2 regions of the Pseudarthrobacter sp. LMD1-1-1.1 genome follow, and region 2 is predicted to be linked to the other one. Evidence: riboswitches for the same ligand, from Rfam matches in the RefSeq annotation. Region 2 holds a riboswitch; the other holds the start of a gene.
What was found. Region 2 has a riboswitch for cyclic di-AMP ahead of MRBLMD1_RS21345 (M23 family metallopeptidase). Riboswitches for the same ligand answer to the same signal wherever they lie in the genome.
Positions count from the first base shown of each region.

Region 1: it holds a riboswitch for cyclic di-AMP, as region 2 does, so the genes downstream of both, MRBLMD1_RS06395 (glycoside hydrolase family 16 protein) here and MRBLMD1_RS21345 (M23 family metallopeptidase) in region 2, are expected to answer to the same signal.

Region 1 is NZ_JBEGHP010000012.1:174,976-182,814, reverse strand. It holds gene MRBLMD1_RS06415 (dTMP kinase) at 1-929, shown strand, start outside; gene MRBLMD1_RS06410 (aminoglycoside phosphotransferase family protein) at 926-1,939, shown strand; gene MRBLMD1_RS06405 (oligosaccharide flippase family protein) at 1,952-3,439, opposite strand; gene MRBLMD1_RS06400 (glycosyltransferase) at 3,436-4,629, opposite strand; gene MRBLMD1_RS06395 (glycoside hydrolase family 16 protein) at 4,751-5,854, opposite strand; cyclic di-AMP (ydaO/yuaA leader) riboswitch at 5,858-6,009, opposite strand; gene rpsF (30S ribosomal protein S6) at 6,397-6,702, shown strand; gene MRBLMD1_RS06385 (single-stranded DNA-binding protein) at 6,775-7,350, shown strand; gene rpsR (30S ribosomal protein S18) at 7,476-7,715, shown strand; gene rplI (50S ribosomal protein L9) at 7,733-7,839, shown strand, end outside.
Region 2 is NZ_JBEGHP010000027.1:57,916-65,754, reverse strand. It holds gene MRBLMD1_RS21350 (C40 family peptidase) at 5-685, opposite strand; cyclic di-AMP (ydaO/yuaA leader) riboswitch at 756-935, opposite strand; gene MRBLMD1_RS21345 (M23 family metallopeptidase) at 1,064-1,885, opposite strand; cyclic di-AMP (ydaO/yuaA leader) riboswitch at 1,896-2,107, opposite strand; gene MRBLMD1_RS21340 (metal-dependent transcriptional regulator) at 2,245-2,946, opposite strand; gene serC (phosphoserine transaminase) at 3,242-4,372, shown strand; gene MRBLMD1_RS21330 (DUF3027 domain-containing protein) at 4,487-5,032, opposite strand; gene MRBLMD1_RS21325 (cold-shock protein) at 5,039-5,422, opposite strand; gene MRBLMD1_RS21320 (hypothetical protein) at 5,647-5,880, shown strand; gene MRBLMD1_RS21315 (helicase-associated domain-containing protein) at 5,891-7,839, shown strand, end outside.

The sequences.
Region 1 (7,839 bases), on a different contig from region 2:
TGGCACGGATCAGCAACGCCCTGGCCCTGGCCGTCATCCCTGCCCCGGACGTGCTCCTGGTGCTTGATGTTCCCGGCGCGGTGATGTTCGAGCGGAAAGGTGAACACAGCCCGGAGCTCCTGGAATCCTGGCGGAACGACTACCTCCAGCTGGCGGGCCGGCTCCCCGGCAGCCGGGTGGTTGATGCGGCCCAGCCCGTGGAGGCCGTGCAGCGGGTGGCTACCGGCATCATCTGGGACACGTGCTCCCCGGCTGCCGGGAGGGCAACCACCGCAGGACGCGCCCCGCACCGCACCACCGCCGTCGGCCCCTCTTCCCAGAGCCCGGCCGCGGCGGAAACCGTCGCCGGCGAGGCCCTGTCCCTGCACCTGTGGCGGCTCCTTGACTGGCGGTTCCTGCTTCCGGTCCTGCAGCCGCGCACCCTGGGCTTCGCCGGAAGGGTGAGTGCGGAAACAGAATCGGCGCTGCGCCTGCTGGACCCGCAGGCTGTGCGGCTGGACGAGCCGGACACCGGGCCGCGCGGCCGGACGTGCGACGTGGTGCTGCTGGCCTCTCCGGGCCCCGGCCAGATCGAAAGCGCAGGCTTGGCACTGGAGCCGGGAGGCTGGATCTGCGTGGAGGCCAGCCGGTCCCTGCTCCGGCGTTCCGGACCCCGGACGCTGCGAGGGTGGAAGCGGACGCTGGAACGCCGGGGGTACCAGGACGTTGCCTTGTACTGGAACGCCCCCAACCGGGAGCGGACGGCCCGGCTGGTTCCGGTGCGGTCCGGCGTATCCATCCGGGACACCCTGGCCCTGCGCAAGGATGTGCGCTTCGGGGCCCTCAAAGCGGCTGCGGTGCACATGGCCTTGGCACTGCACGTCTTCGACCTCCTGGTCCCCGAGGGCACCGTCACCGGGCGGCTTCCGGAGAGGAACGCGGCGCAATGAGCTTCATAGACCAGTTCCTGCGGGACCACTTCGACGAGTTCTCCCTGGACCAGTACGGCCTGGGCAAACAATGGGAGACGCTGCTGCTGACCCCGCGGTTCGCAACCTCCCGGCACGTGGTGGCCCTGGTGTTCCCCTCCCGGCACAGCGAACCTGCCCTGGTGGTGAAGGTGCCGCGGCAGCCCGGGGACAACAGCGGCGTCCGCCGTGAGGCGGCCATGCTGGCCCAGCTCTCCGCCGCCGTCCGCGACTCAGGCGCCGGTGTTCCACGACTGGTGGGAATCCGGGACGTGGGACCGTACACGGTGCTGGTCGAAACCGCGCTGACCGGCCTGCCGCTCGATCCCAGGACGGTGGCAGCGGACCTTCCTGCCGCCGTCGCCACCGGGGCCGCGTTCGTGGGGGCACTTCCCTGCACCCAGCCCGCCGCCGGCAACGTGGACTGGTACCAGCGCGCAGTCGCCGCGCCGTTGGCGGCCCTGGAAGGATTGGCCGGCCCGGATGCCCGGACGAACGAACTCGTTGGGCGCACGCACGAACTCCTTGCCCCGCTGCGCCGCTCGCAACTGCCCGCGGTCATCGAACACGGCGACCTGAGCCATCCGAACCTCCTTGTTAAACCCGGCGGCGCCCTGCAGGTCATGGACTGGGAACGCTCGCTCACGGATGGAGTACCCGGGCACGACCTGGTGTTCTACCTCCAGTACTTGAGCGAATCCAGTGAACAGGCGTTCGCCCGGGAGGCCCAGATGGCGGCCTTTGACAAAGCCTTCGGCAAGGGCGGCTGGGCGCTGGAGCCGCTTTCCCGCCACCTTGGCATGAGGGGAGTGGACCACTCACTCCTCCCGCTGCTGGTCATCGCCACGTGGGCGCGGTCCACCGCCACGCTCGCCGACCGGCTGGCGCAGGAGGCGGAGGCTGATCCGACGCAGGGAAACGGGAAAGTCCGGGCCGCCCTCCAGGCGGACAGGGACTTCTGGTTGTGGCGCCATGTTGTGGAAGCCGCGTAGGGCGGCCACCCGCTAGGAGGTCCGGCTTTCCGCCGCTCCCGGGTTTTCGTGGTTGCGCCGGAAAAGGCCCAGGATCTCGTCGTGCAGGTCCCGGTAGCCGAACCGCAGCACCGCGTACACCGCGCCCACTCCGGCCACCACCATGACAGCCAGCGTGGGGACCGGTCCCAGGGCATGCCGTGCCAGGTTGACCAGGCCCACCAGGCCCACCGCGGCGCCGCACACCAGGCCCGGAGCGGCGGCCCGCATCATCCGGCGCATCCTTGTCCCCATGACCTTGGCGGCTACTGCCTGCATGCCGAACGCGAAGACCACGGCCACCACCATCTGGGCGCAGGCGACCCCCACGATGCCCCACTGGGTGGCAAAGACCAGGGCCGGGAGGAGGACCACCAGGCGGACCACGGAGATCCAGATGGAAAGACCGGGCCGGCCCATCGCCTTGTAGACGTCATTGGCCCCGGCGCCCAAGGAGCGGGCGGCTGCGTACAGGGCCAGGAATACCAGGGGGGTCACCGACTCCTCCCATTGCTGCCCGAAAAGGACCGGGACCAGGACGGGCGCCACCACGGCCAGGCCCACACCTGCCGTGATGCCGTAGAGCGCCTGCACGGTGACACTCTTCAGGTAGCCGTCCCGCAGCCGCTGCCGGTCGCCCCGGACCTGTGTGTACAGGGGAAACAGGACGGTGGACAGCACAAAGAACACGTTCAGGATCAGGGCCTCCGGCAGCCGGAAGGCGAGGGTGTAGAGACCCAGGGCGTGTGCGCCCAGCACAATGCCGATGACCAGGTAGTCGACGTCGAAGATCGCCCGGGCAAGCATGGTGCTGCCGGCGACGGGGGCGCCGAAGCGGACATTTTCCCCGATGGCGCTTTTGCTCACGCGCCAGATTTGCCAGGGCGCCTCGCGGCGGACCAGGAACCAGCAGGTGGCGGCATAGGCGACCGACCCGGCAGCCGTTCCGACGGCGAGTGACCAGGCGCCGTGGCCGGTGAAGGCCAGGTAGAGGGTCACCGTTCCCATGGTTGCGGCGCGCAGTACAGGAGCCGCCGTGAGCTGCCTGAACTTCAGGTCCCGGCGCATGATGGCTTCCGGGACGGCACCGCAGGCCGTGGCAAGCACCGAAACGCCAAGGACCTGCACCAGCGGGGCCACGCCGTCCAGCCCAAGAAGGTCCTCCACCGCGTCAGCAGCGAGCAGGGCCGCCACGGCCAGCACTGCGCCCAGGGCAACGGAAAGCAGCAGCGCCGACCTGGCGATGACCGGTGTCTTGGGCAGGTAGACCAACGCCTGACCCACCCCGGCATCGGCGATGGTCTCGGCGTAGGCCATCAGCACCAGCGCCAAGGCGACGAGGCCGTATTCCTCAGGTGAGAGCAGCCGTGCCAGGACCACCGTGGTCACCAGCACGATCACCCTGCCCGAGGCGAAGGCCAGCCCCTGCCACAGGGCTCCCCGGACTCCCTTCCGCTCCAGTTCCCCCGGCGCGTACGTCATGGTTGCCTGTTCGTCCGGGTAAGCTCCCCCGCCGGGGATGAACCGGCCATGGCCGCACGGACTTCCGCCAGGTATTCGCCTGCCACGGTGTCCCAGGTGCGGACTGCGCCTGCGGCGGCCGTTCCGGCAGCGCCGTGGGAAGGCCCGGGCGGTTGCTTGGGGGCGGTGAGGTGCTCCACCACCTCGCGGACAAGGGTGTCCTGGCTGTCCCGAACGGCCAGCAGCGGATGTGCGGGAAGTTCCCTCGCCGCCACCGGCGTGGCCACCACGGGCAGCCCCGCGGCGAGGGCCTCCAGTACGGAGTTCCGGATACCCACGCCGTGTTCGTCCGGGAAAACCGCCACATCCGCGCCCTGGAACACATCCAGGATGGAAGGCACGTTGGCCAGGATATCCACCCGGGGTCCGGCCAGCGCCTGAACCGCCGGTGTGGGGCGCCGCCCTGCGATGACGAAGCGGGCGTCCGGGACCTCCCGCCACACCAGCGGCGCGATCCTGTTGACCAGTACCGTGGCGCTGTCCACGTTCGGCGCGTAGTTCAGGCTGCCCGCGAAGCACACCACGGGGGCTTTCCGCTCCCGGCGGGGACCGGTGGCCACCGCCGTGCCGTTGGGGATGCTCGTGACCGGCCTGCCCAGCGTGGCGGACCAGGCCGCTGCGTCCTGGGATCCGACGGTCAGGAGCCTGGCCCGGGGCGGCAGCTGACGTTCAGCTCGGGCTGCCAATTGTTCGCGCAGCCGGTAGGCGGGCCGGAAGGTACGGGCGATGGCGGTGTCCATGCCGGCCCGGATGGACCAAGGGTCCACTGTCTGCAGCACCAGGGGACCGGTGACGCAGTGGGACAGGAAGAGGGCATGGGGGCCATGGATCAGGGTGGCGTCCCGGCTTGCGGACAACCGGGCCGCGGCGGCGCGGGCGGACGGGGTGGACCGCCGGTGTTTTCCTAATCCGGTGAGGCCGCCCATGGAGCGGGCAAAGGCCGAAAGTTCTTCGCGCGGGGCCAGTTCGTACACGGTATCGCAGCGGTTCCTGATCTCTGCCGGAACCGGAACAGGACCCGAGAAAGTCAGCAGCGTGACGGCAACGCCAGGGGGGAGGTGCAGGATCACTTCGTACGGGATCATCGAGCTTCCATCCCCCAGTTCCGGATCCCGGTTGGGCACGCTTTCCGTCACGTACAGGAGCTTCATTGCAAGAGTGTACTGGATCACATCGTCCCCGGAGGGTTGCTTTAGGCAACCTTGAGGGAAGCCAAAAAAGGGCGACGGCGGGAGGTCCCGCCGTCGCCCTTTCACCTGGGTGCGTGGGCTGCTACTGCCAGGCGCGCACGTAGTCCACCATCATCTGGGACGGCGCGCCGTAGGCCGGGTTCGTGGAGGAGGCGCCGACATTCAGCACGATGTACTGCGGGGCATTTCCGTCGTCGGTGGGGTAGGACTTGACCTTGACGCCGTCGAAGTACACGTCCGACGAATTTGCCATCCGGTGCAGGCCAAAGGTGTGGTACTCGTTGGCCCAGTTGCCGCCCACGCCGCCCTGGTTGTGGGAGCCGGAACCGGAGTGGTAGTTCACGGTCATTTTGGCCTGCAGGACCTCGGCGATGTCATTCTCGCCGGTGGCCGGCCACGACTGTCCGGTGGTCCAGAAGGCAGGCCAGTTGTAGAGGCCGTTGGCGTTGCCCGGGAACTTGATCCTGGCCTCGACGTAGCCGGTGGTGAACTGGAAGCCGGTCCCCGCCCCGCCCTTCGGGTTAGTGGATACCAGTCCGCCGGAGGTGGATGAGCTGAGCCCCAGGGCCAGGTTCCCGTTGGCCACGGAGACGTTCGCCGGGCTGGTGGAGACCTTGTTCATCGTTCCGCAACCGGGGGAGAACCAGCAGCTGGACCACTTCGCGGTGTCCAGTCCGGCCCCGTTGAACTCGTCGGCGAAGGTCATGGTCCAGTTCCCCGGGACCCCGGCGGGCGCAGGCGTCCCGGTGCTGGCCAGCTGTGCCGCCGCCGGCGCCACAGCGATGGGTGCTTCGGAGGGAGGGGCAGGGGCAGCGGGTGCCGGTACTGCTGCGGGGGCAGGTGCCGGTGCCTCTGCCGGCGAAGGAGGGGCGGCAGGAGCGGCCTCGACTGCCGGGACTGGCGTTGGAGCGGGGACCGGAATGTCCGGAGTTTGGGTGGGTGCGGCGCTGCCGGCATCCTCTGCACTCGCCACCCGCGCCACGTCAGCGGTTCCGTCACCGTGGGTCAGGCCCAGGCCAAGGGAACCTGCTCCGAGGAGTGCTGCGGCAAGACCGGCGGCAAGGGGCCAGCGGCGGCGCGCCCGGGCCGGAGCACCGGACTTGAAGGCCGGGGATGTCCGGGCGTGATCTGTCTCATTTTGATAACGGTGCGCTCGTTTGGCGCTGCCTTTGCGGGGTGCGGGCATGGGGATGCTACCTCTCGTCGCCTGCGGAGTTAGCTGTCGGGTTCGAATGAGGGCATTCGGCCGCGTGCTGCGGCTTCACCCCAAGGGCAGGCGCGTTGCCGTGCCCGGGACGCTTGGGTCCCCCGCCTCTGCCTGGAATCTGGTGATAATCACGGACGCGGCAGAGTTGGGCGGCATCCGGGACTGGAGCCGGCTGGGGGCGGCCCCCGGACGACCGTACACGAAAAGGGTCTGCGAATCACAATTAGGTAACGGACCTCACTGCGTTGGCGTGGCGCTCCCCTGTCGGCAAAGTGCATTGGTATGGGCGCCAGTGACGGCAGGGTTTTCCACATGGCTGAACCTGCGGCTGCTGCCCACCTCCACCGGGGCTAGCCTTGGGTCAAGCGCGAATCGCCTATCGGGTCCAAATGCACTAAGATATTGAAGTCTGTGCTGCGTCCTGCCTCCGTTCCGGCGGCAAGGCATTGCATGGAATCGCAAATGAACCTCCTGTTACGGAAATGCCGTAACCGCTTAGCCCAAAGGAGGTGGGTTCACATATGCGTCCTTACGAATTGATGGTAATCATCGACCCCGAGGTCGAAGAGCGTACCGTTGAGCCGTCGCTTCAGAAGTTCCTGAACGTCATCACCAACGATGGTGGAACCATCGAAAAGGTTGACATCTGGGGCCGTCGCCGTCTGGCTTACGACATCAAGAAGAAGTCCGAAGGTATCTACGCCGTGGTGAACTTCACCGCCAAGCCGGAGACCGCCAAGGAACTTGACCGCCAGCTGTCTCTTAACGAGACCATCATGCGCACCAAGATCACCCGCCCCGAAGAGCAGAAGGTTGTTGCTGAGTAATTCAGCACCGTCTTCATTCTTTACCCCGCAGGAAACGCACTCTTCACCCAGGATCGAACAAGGAGGCAGTAGATGGCAGGCGAGACCACCATTACGGTCATCGGTAACCTCACCAATGACCCGGAATTGCGGTTCACACCGTCAGGTTCGGCAGTAGCGAACTTCACCATCGCTTCCACCCCCCGCACCTTTGATCGCCAGTCCAACGAGTGGAAGGACGGGGAAACCCTGTTCCTCCGCGCTGCCGTATGGCGTGAAGCAGCCGAGAACGTCGCCGAATCCCTGACCAAGGGCATGCGCGTCATCGTGACCGGCCGCCTGAAGAGCCGTTCCTACGAAACAAAAGAAGGCGAAAAGCGCACCGTTATCGAGCTTGAGGTCGACGAAATCGGCCCCAGCCTGCGCTACGCCAATGCCAAGGTCAACCGCACCCAGCGCTCCGGCGGACAGGGTGGCGGCGGCTTCGGCGGCGGCAACAGCGGCGGTGGCTTCGGAGGAGGCAACTCTGGTGGAAACCAGGGCGGCAACTCCGGTGGAGGCTGGGGCGGCGGCAACCAGCAGGCTGCACAGGACGATCCCTGGGCTACGCCCGGTGTCTCCAACGCAGGCGGCTGGGGCAACGGCCCCGATTCCGAACCTCCCTTCTAAAACCCAAATAACGGCCCGGCGCCGGGACTGCCCGGGTGCGCCACGCACCCAAGGCACTGCCGCCGTCGGACCACCACCATCCCGTGGATCAATATCCACGGGCTCCCTAGAATAGGAGCTCCACGATGGCTAAGGCTGAACTCCGTAAGCCCAAACCAAAGTCCAACCCCTTGAAGGCCGCTGACATCACTGTCATCGACTACAAGGACGTAGCATTGCTGCGCAAGTTCATCTCCGACCGCGGAAAGATCCGCGCCCGTCGCGTCACTGGCGTCACGGTGCAGGAACAGCGCAAGATCGCCCAGGCAATCAAGAACGCCCGCGAAGTTGCTCTGCTGCCTTACTCCGGCGCTGGCCGCGGCTAAGGAAGGGATTAACTAACATGGCAAAGCTCATTCTGACCCACGAAGTCACCGGTCTCGGTGCTGCCGGCGATGTTGTCGAGGTCAAGGACGGTTACGCACGTAACTACCTGCTGCCCCGCAACTT
Region 2 (7,839 bases):
AGAACTACTTGTTGAGGTGGTAGTACGACGAGGTACCGGTGGCTGCAGGCGAGTGGAGCAGCGTGCCCTGGGAAGGGTTGAGTGCGCTGACCATCATGCCGTTGCCGACGTAGATGCCCACGTGCGCGCCACCGTTCTGGACCACAAGGTCGCCCGGCTGCGGGGTGGAGGTGGGGGTCATGATGTTCCACGCGTTGGTGCGGGGGATGCTGATGCCGGCCTGGGCGTAGACCCACTGGACGAACCCGGAGCAGTCCCAGCCGGTGACGGGGCTGGTGCCGCCCCAGACGTAGGAGTGGCCAATGCCGGTGTAGGCGATTGCTGCAATACCGGAGGTTGCGGCGGAGACAGTCTCGGCAGCCTTGGCGGCAGGGGCAGCGTCCTGGCCTGCAGTGGCAGCGGCGTCGCGCACGGCCGGTGCGGTGGACTGGGGACGCACCGCTTCCACCTTTGGAGCTGCGGTGGTCTTGACGGCGGGACGCTCGAAGGAAACCGTAGCCGTGGGGGCGGCGGTGACGGCGAGGGCCGTTTGGGCCGAACCGGACTCGGTGGATGCGGAGACACCGGCGGTGGTGTCAGCTGCGGTGGCGGGCAGGCCCATGCTCAGGATAAGGCCCGATGCGGCTGCCACAACGGCAGCCTGGCGGCCTACGGTCCCGGCATTTGCACTGACGGCCTTGGACACGGCGTCCAGGGGGTTGGTGCGAACCGTTTGCGCACGGTGGCGCGCAGAATGATGGCGTGAAGACACGAAGGTAGCCTCTCCCAATGCCTGCGAGGTGAGCTGTCGGATTCGGATGGGAGTCACCCGGCCACTCTGCTTCCTGGGAAGCTCATGACTTAACCCCAAGGCCTTCAGGAAATGAAGGCCAAAATTGGTTCCCCCGCCCCTGCCAGACGATGAAATGCGAACGGACCTTGAGCGGTGGCAGAGTTAGGCAATCCACTCAAGAGCGTCAACTTCGGAAAAGTTGACGCGAGTTAGACGGTACAGCAGTTTTGTTTCAATGTCACATTCAGGTCACGGCAGGTCACTGCGATCTGAGAGTGCACACTCATTCGGTTACAGCCAGCCCATGGGATCGACCACTTCGCCGTTGACCTGGACCTCAAAGTGCAGGTGGCAGCCGGTGGAGGCGCCCGTGGTGCCGCTGAGCGCCACGACCTCGCCGCGGGAGACGGTCTGTCCGACCTTGACGTTGAACGACGACAGGTGGTTGTAGGTGGTCTCCAGCCCATTGCCGTGATCGATGACCACCCGGTTCCCACCGCCGTACTGGTGCCAGCCTGCGAAGGTCACGGTGCCGGTTGCGGCCGCCAGGACGGACGTTCCGCACTGCGCCACGAAGTCCTGGCCGCGGTGGAAGTCTCCGGAGCCGCCGGTGATGGGGCTCACCCGGTAGCCAAAGGGCGACGCGGTGGTGAGGGATGCCAGCGGTGCGGCCAGGGTGCCGGCCGAGGCTGCCCGGGTGACGGAGCCGGCGGACTGGGCGCTCAGGAGCTGCTTCAGCTTCCCGTCGGGGTCGGCCTGGGTCACCACTGCCGAGCGGCTGAAGTCGATCTGGGCGCCGATATCAGCGGAAATCTGGGGCTGCGGACTGACGGCGGAAGCTGCCAGTGGCGCGTTGCCGGCGGCATCGGTGGCCATGACGGGGCTGGTGGCGGGCACCGTGACCGTCAGCACCAGACCGGTGGCGGCCAGGGCGATTCCGGCTTTCTGGCCGATGCCGCTGGCGGCGGCAAACTCCGTCACCTGCCGGAACGGACCCCGGCGGCGGCGCGCGTCACGATGCAGATCGCGGGGGCGCTCCGCTGCGACATCTTCGACAACCCGCGGTGCCGAAGGGGGGCCTGCCGCGCGGCGGCGGCCCCGGGAGGTCTGCATGGTCAAGAAGGGTTCCTCTCTGGAAAAGCCTGCGGAGTTAGCTGTCGGATTCGGGTCAGAGAGATCAAAGACCCGGCCCGCCATGGGCAAGCTTCTGCACAGGGGTATTCCCGGAAGAATCCTTCACTGGAGAGGCTTGCTGCTGACGGACTTCACCCCAAGGCAGTCCCCCGCTGCCAATTGTGGTTCCCCCGCCTCTGCCAGTAACGACTCATGCACCCGATCCGCTGGCAGAGCTCGGCTCCGGATCGGGTAACGCTTAAGTATCAACGATTGGTTCCACTATAGGGCCTTAAGACCCTAGGTAACAATTCCGTTATCTTTGCGTGGAAGCGCTTCGCTGGGGTATGAGGAGCGGCTCAGGGCTGGGTGACGGCGACGAAAACATGAGCGGCAACCTCGGGCGGCAGCTCCAGTGCCCCTTCGATTCCGGACACCCGCACGGAGATGTAATCTCCCACGCGTTCCAGTGCAACGGCGGCGCCGGGCCGGATCCCGCCTTCGTCCAGCTGCGCCAGCAGTTCGGGCTCCACCTGGATGGGTTCGGCCAGCCGGCTGATGGTCACGGCAGAGGCGGGGCCGTAGCCCTTCATGGCCTCCACCAGGCTGATGACCGTGTCGGCAAAGCCGGTGGCCGGCTGTCCGCCCAGGGCGGCGAGGCCGGGGATCGGGTTGCCGTAGGGCGATTCGGTGGGGTGGTCCAGCATCTCGTAGATGCGCCGCTCAACGCGCTCGCTCATGACGTGTTCCCAGCGGCAGGCTTCGTCGTGCACGTAGGCCCAGTCCAAACCGATGACGTCAGCCAGCAGTCGTTCGGCCAGCCGGTGCTTGCGCATGACCTCGGTGGCCCGCTTGCGGCCCGTGTCCGTGAGTTCCAGGTGCCTGTCTCCGGAAACGACGACGAGTCCGTCGCGTTCCATCCTGCCGATGGTCTGGGACACCGTGGGGCCGGAGTGGCGCAGACGCTCGGCGATACGGGCCCGAAGGGCAACGATGTTTTCTTCCTCAAGCTCCAGGATGGTCCTGAGGTACATCTCCGTAGTGTCGATCAGATCCGTCATCCAGCTCAGCTCCTCGAGCGCAGTACCTTGCGTTGTCCCACCGTACCGCTCTGTTCCCGCGAGGTAGTCCGGGGCTAGCTTAGCCTATTTTGACTTTGTCCGAATAGCTGGCTCCTGCGCAGCCACGCCTGGACAGGACCGTCTCATTGTCTGGACTTTGCCCCCTCCGGCTCCCGCACCCACTGCCCTTCAGGCAGAATGGAACAGGCCTGCCGCGCAGCCACCGAGCGCTGCCGGCCACCCCTTACCCGCCCGTCCGGACCAAAGTTTTCGTCCCCGCCGAATTGGAGCACCTGTGAGCGACACCAGCATCACGATCCCCGCCGACCTCCTGCCCAAGGACGGGCGGTTCGGCGCCGGCCCGTCAAAGGTCCGCCAGGAACAGATTGATGCCCTGGCAGCAGCGTCCAAGACCATCCTCGGCACCTCGCACCGGCAGGCGCCGGTCAAGAACCTGGTGGGATCCGTCCGCGACGGGCTGAGCCAGTTCTTCCGTGCCCCGGAGGGGTATGAGGTGGTCCTCGGCGTTGGCGGCTCCACGGCGTTCTGGGACATCGCAAGCTTTGGCCTGGTGGAGAAGAAGGCCCAGCACCTCTCCTTCGGTGAATTCGGGTCAAAGTTCGCCGCAGCCACCAACAAGGCGCCCTTCCTGGAGTCCTCCTCGATCATCAAATCCGAGCCCGGCACCCGTCCGGCGGCGCAGGCCGAGGCCGGCGTGGACGTCTATGCCTGGCCGCAGAATGAGACCTCCACCGGCGTGGCGGCGCCGGTCACGCGCGTCTCCGGGGCCGACGAGGGATCGCTGGTGCTGGTGGACGCCACCTCGGCGGCCGGCGGCCTGGACGTGGACGTTGCCCAGAGCGACGTCTACTACTTCGCCCCGCAAAAGAACTTCGCCTCCGACGGCGGCCTCTGGCTTGGCCTGTTCTCCCCCGCCGCCATCGAGCGTGCCGCGCGGATCAAGGCCAGCGGCCGGTGGATCCCGGATTTCCTGGACCTCCAGACCGCCATCGACAACTCCCGCTTGAACCAGACGTACAACACTCCCTCGCTGTCCACGCTGGTCACCCTGGACGCCCAGGTCCAGTGGCTGAACTCCAACGGCGGCCTGGACTTTGCCGCCGCGCGCACCGCTGACTCCGCAGGGCGCATCTACAGCTGGGCCGAGGCCTCCGACTTTGCCACCCCGTTCGTGGCCAACCCGGAGGAACGCTCCAACGTCATCGCCACCATCGACTTCGACGAATCGGTTGATGCGGCAGCTGTTGCCAAGGTCCTGCGCGCCAACGGCATCGTGGACACGGAGCCCTACCGGAAGCTGGGCCGCAACCAGCTGCGCATCGCCACCTTCGTGGCCATCGAGCCGGACGATGTCTCGGCCCTGCTGTCCAGCATCGACTACGTGGTGGGCGAGCTGCGGAAGTAAGCACGGCCTGCGCGTATGCATAACGTACGACGGCGCCGCCCGGGTTCTCCCCGGACGGCGCCGTTTTTCGTTGTCCCCGGCCAGGGGGTGGCCGGTTTCCCGGCGGAGGTGCGGTCAGGCTCCCGCCTGGGTGCCGGCGTCGTCCGTCGAATCCCGGGCCTCTTCCGCTGATTCCTGGCCATACCCTGCAGGGGCGTCAACTTCAGGGCTGTCCGTTTCAGGGGCATTCGCTTCAGGGGCGTCTGCTTCGGACTCCTGCTGCTGGTCCTCAGGGCGGACGCGCTCGGCCCAGGGCACCCACTCGGGGGCGAGGATCGAATCCTCGGACGGCAGCAGGCCCAGCTCATTGACCGTAACCACCTTGGAGCGCGAGTTGCGGGTCAGCACCGCGTACCACTGCCACCCTGCGTAGCCGGGCAGCCTCGACTCGAACAGGTGCGTGACCAGCCGGTCGCCCTCGCTCTTGGCCGCCAGGTGCGGGCCAATGGTGGCCGCCGGCGTGATGCCCTCCAACGCGGTCCGGGCAGTGTCCACCGCCGCGGCCAGGAAAGCGTCCGGCTTGCCTGTGCGCCACACGGGCACCCCGGCCTTGCGCTTGGCCGGAGTCTTGGCGGCCTGCTCCTGCACTGGGGTGCCCAGCTGTTCAGAATCGGGAGTCATGGGCGCCTAAACGTCCAGCTCGTCGGCGACCTTGCGCAGGGCGGCAGCAATGGCCTTGCCCTTGTTGCCGTCCGGGTACTTGCCCTTGGACAGGGTCCCGGACAGGTTGTCGAGGACGGTCACCAGGTCCTGCACCAGCGGGGCGAGGTCCTTGGCGCTGGGACGCTTGGCCTTGGCAATGGACGGCGTCTTGTCCAGCACCCGCAGGCCCAGTGCCTGGGCGCCCTTGCGCCCGTCAGCTACGCCGAACTCCACCCGGGTGCCGGCCTTCAGCTCCGTGACGCCCTCGGGCAACGATGACTTGGGCAGGAAAACCTCCTGGCCGTCTTCGCCCGCGAGGAACCCAAAGCCCTTGTCCTTGTCATACCACTTGACCTTGCCGGTAGGCACGTAATCAACCTTCTTCGTTCTGCTGTCATGAGACACGGCCGGCTGCCACCGCATCCGCATTGTTGTGCGGGTTCAGGGTATGGCAAACGGAAACCGTGTTGGTCTGTATGCTTCAAGGTTATCCTGCCGCATGGCCTATTGATGCTTTGGGCAGCACTGTTCCGCCGCAGGCGCAAGGCCCCGGCTTTTACCCGCACCGCTGCGGGCGCGGTAGCGTTGCGTCCATGACTCCCTCGCGCTACCGGCGGCCGTTGATGGTCCTCGCAGCAGTTGTTGCCGTCCTGTCCCTGATAGCCGTGGCAGCTGTCATGGCGCTTGCCTTCGCCGGCTCGGTAGCTCCCGCCTGGATCACCTACACCGCGCTTTACGGCCTGCCGGTGGCCTTCATCCTGATGCTCGTGCTGGTCCTGGACGGTGTTGCCGCCCGGCGGCGGGCGGGAAGGGCGCAGCAGCGGTAACGTTGGACTGATGTCCCTCATTCGCGCGCTTGGCAAGGACCTGGAGGCACGCAGCGACGATTCGTTGCGGGCGCTGTTCGCCGCGCGGCCGGACCTCATATCCCCATCCGTGCCGGACTTTGCCGCACTGGCGGCACGCGCCAGTTCCCGCGTCAGCGTCCAGCGCGCCCTGGAGCGGCTCGACCGGCCGCACATGCAGGTCCTGGAAACCCTCTATCTGTGCACCAACACCGACACCGGACACAGCGCCTCCGCTGAAGGAGTGCACAAACTGATCCACGGCTCCGCCCTGGCTACCGTCACCCAAATCCTGGGCACCCTGCAGGAGCTGGCCCTGGTGCACCCTGCCCCTCCCCCGCACGGCACCCCTTCCCCGGCCGCCGACCAGCCGTTCTACCTCCCGGTGGGCTCCCTCAAGGACGTGGTGGGGATCTATCCGGCCGGCCTGGGCCGCAGCTATACCGAGCTGGTCCGCCTGCAGCCGGCCTTCGCCCAGCGCGCCGTGCAGCTGGTCTCGGAGCTGCACCACAGCGGGTTCGCAATCCAGGAAGCCACCACGCCCATGGAGGCGGCCCTGGCCCTTCAGCACTGGACCTCCTCCCCGGAGGCACTGCGGGACATCCTCGCCGGCGCCCCGGAACGGACGACGGCGCTGCTCGCCAGGTTCCGGAACTGGGCCATGGGTGCCGTCCCCCAGGCGCAGCGGAAAGCGTCGGTCACCACGGAGGGCGCCGACGTCGGGCCCGTTGACTGGCTCCTTGCCCGCGGGCTGCTGGTTCCGCTGGACGCCGCCCACGTAGAACTGCCCCACAGCGTGGGGCTGGCCCTGCGCGGTGGCGCGATCATCAACGATTTCACCCTGGCGCCACCGGTCCCCGAGCTGGGCCGGACCACGGCGGCGCTGCGCAGGAATGCGGCCCTGAGCTCCATCTCGGAAACCCTGCGGCTGGTCTCGGAACTGCTGTATGCCGTCAGGGAACACCCGCTGGCCACGCTGCGCAGTGGAGGTGTGGGCGTCCGCGAGATACGCCGCCTGGCCGAGCACCTGCGGATTGACCAGGGTGCGGTAGGTCTGCTGCTGGAACTGTGCGGCCTGGCCGGGCTGATCCGGCTCGACGTCGACTCCTCATCGTGGGTGCAGCCGCCGCAGCTGGAATGGCTGGTCCTTCCCCGGCAGGAACAATGGCTGTGGCTGGTGAACGCGTGGCTGGCCAGCGAGCGCGTGCCGTCCATGGTGGGCCAGCCGGTGAATTCGGCGCCGGGCGCGGCGGCCGGCCGGTCGGCGTCGGGAACAACCATCGCCGCACTGTCCGCCGGGGCGCAGCGGCCCGACGCCCCAGTGGTCCGCAAACGGATCCTGGAGATCCTGCACGAGCTCACCCAGCAGGCGGCCGCGTCCGACGGCGCCGCTCCCGTCCTTGACGCCGCCGCCGTCCTGCAGCGTGCGGAGTGGTCGCAGCCTCGGATGGCCCGGCGGTTCAGCTCACTGATCCGCGGGGTCCTGGCCGAAGCGGAGATGCTGGGCCTGGTGGGTTCGGGTGCCCTGAGCCAACTCGGCAGCGCCGTCGCCGAGGACGAGCCTGATGCCGCCCTTGCCATCCTGGGCGAGCACCTGCCTGCGGCCCTGAACCATGTGCTGCTGCAGGCGGACCTGACCGCTGTGGCCCCCGGCTACCTGGCACCGTCGCTGACCGAAAAGCTCCTGGTCATGGCCGACGCCGAGGGGCAGGGTCCGGCCACCATCTACCGCTTCTCCGCGGAGTCCATCAAACGGGCACTCGACCACGGCTACGACGCCGCGGCCCTGCTGGCGTTTCTTCGCGAACACTCAGCCACCGCCGTGCCGCAGCCGCTGGAGTACCTGGTGGAAGACACAGCGTCCCGGCACGGCCGGCTCCGCGTGGGCCAGGCCGCCAGCTTCATCCAAAGCGACGACGAAGCAGCCCTGCGCGAGCTGCT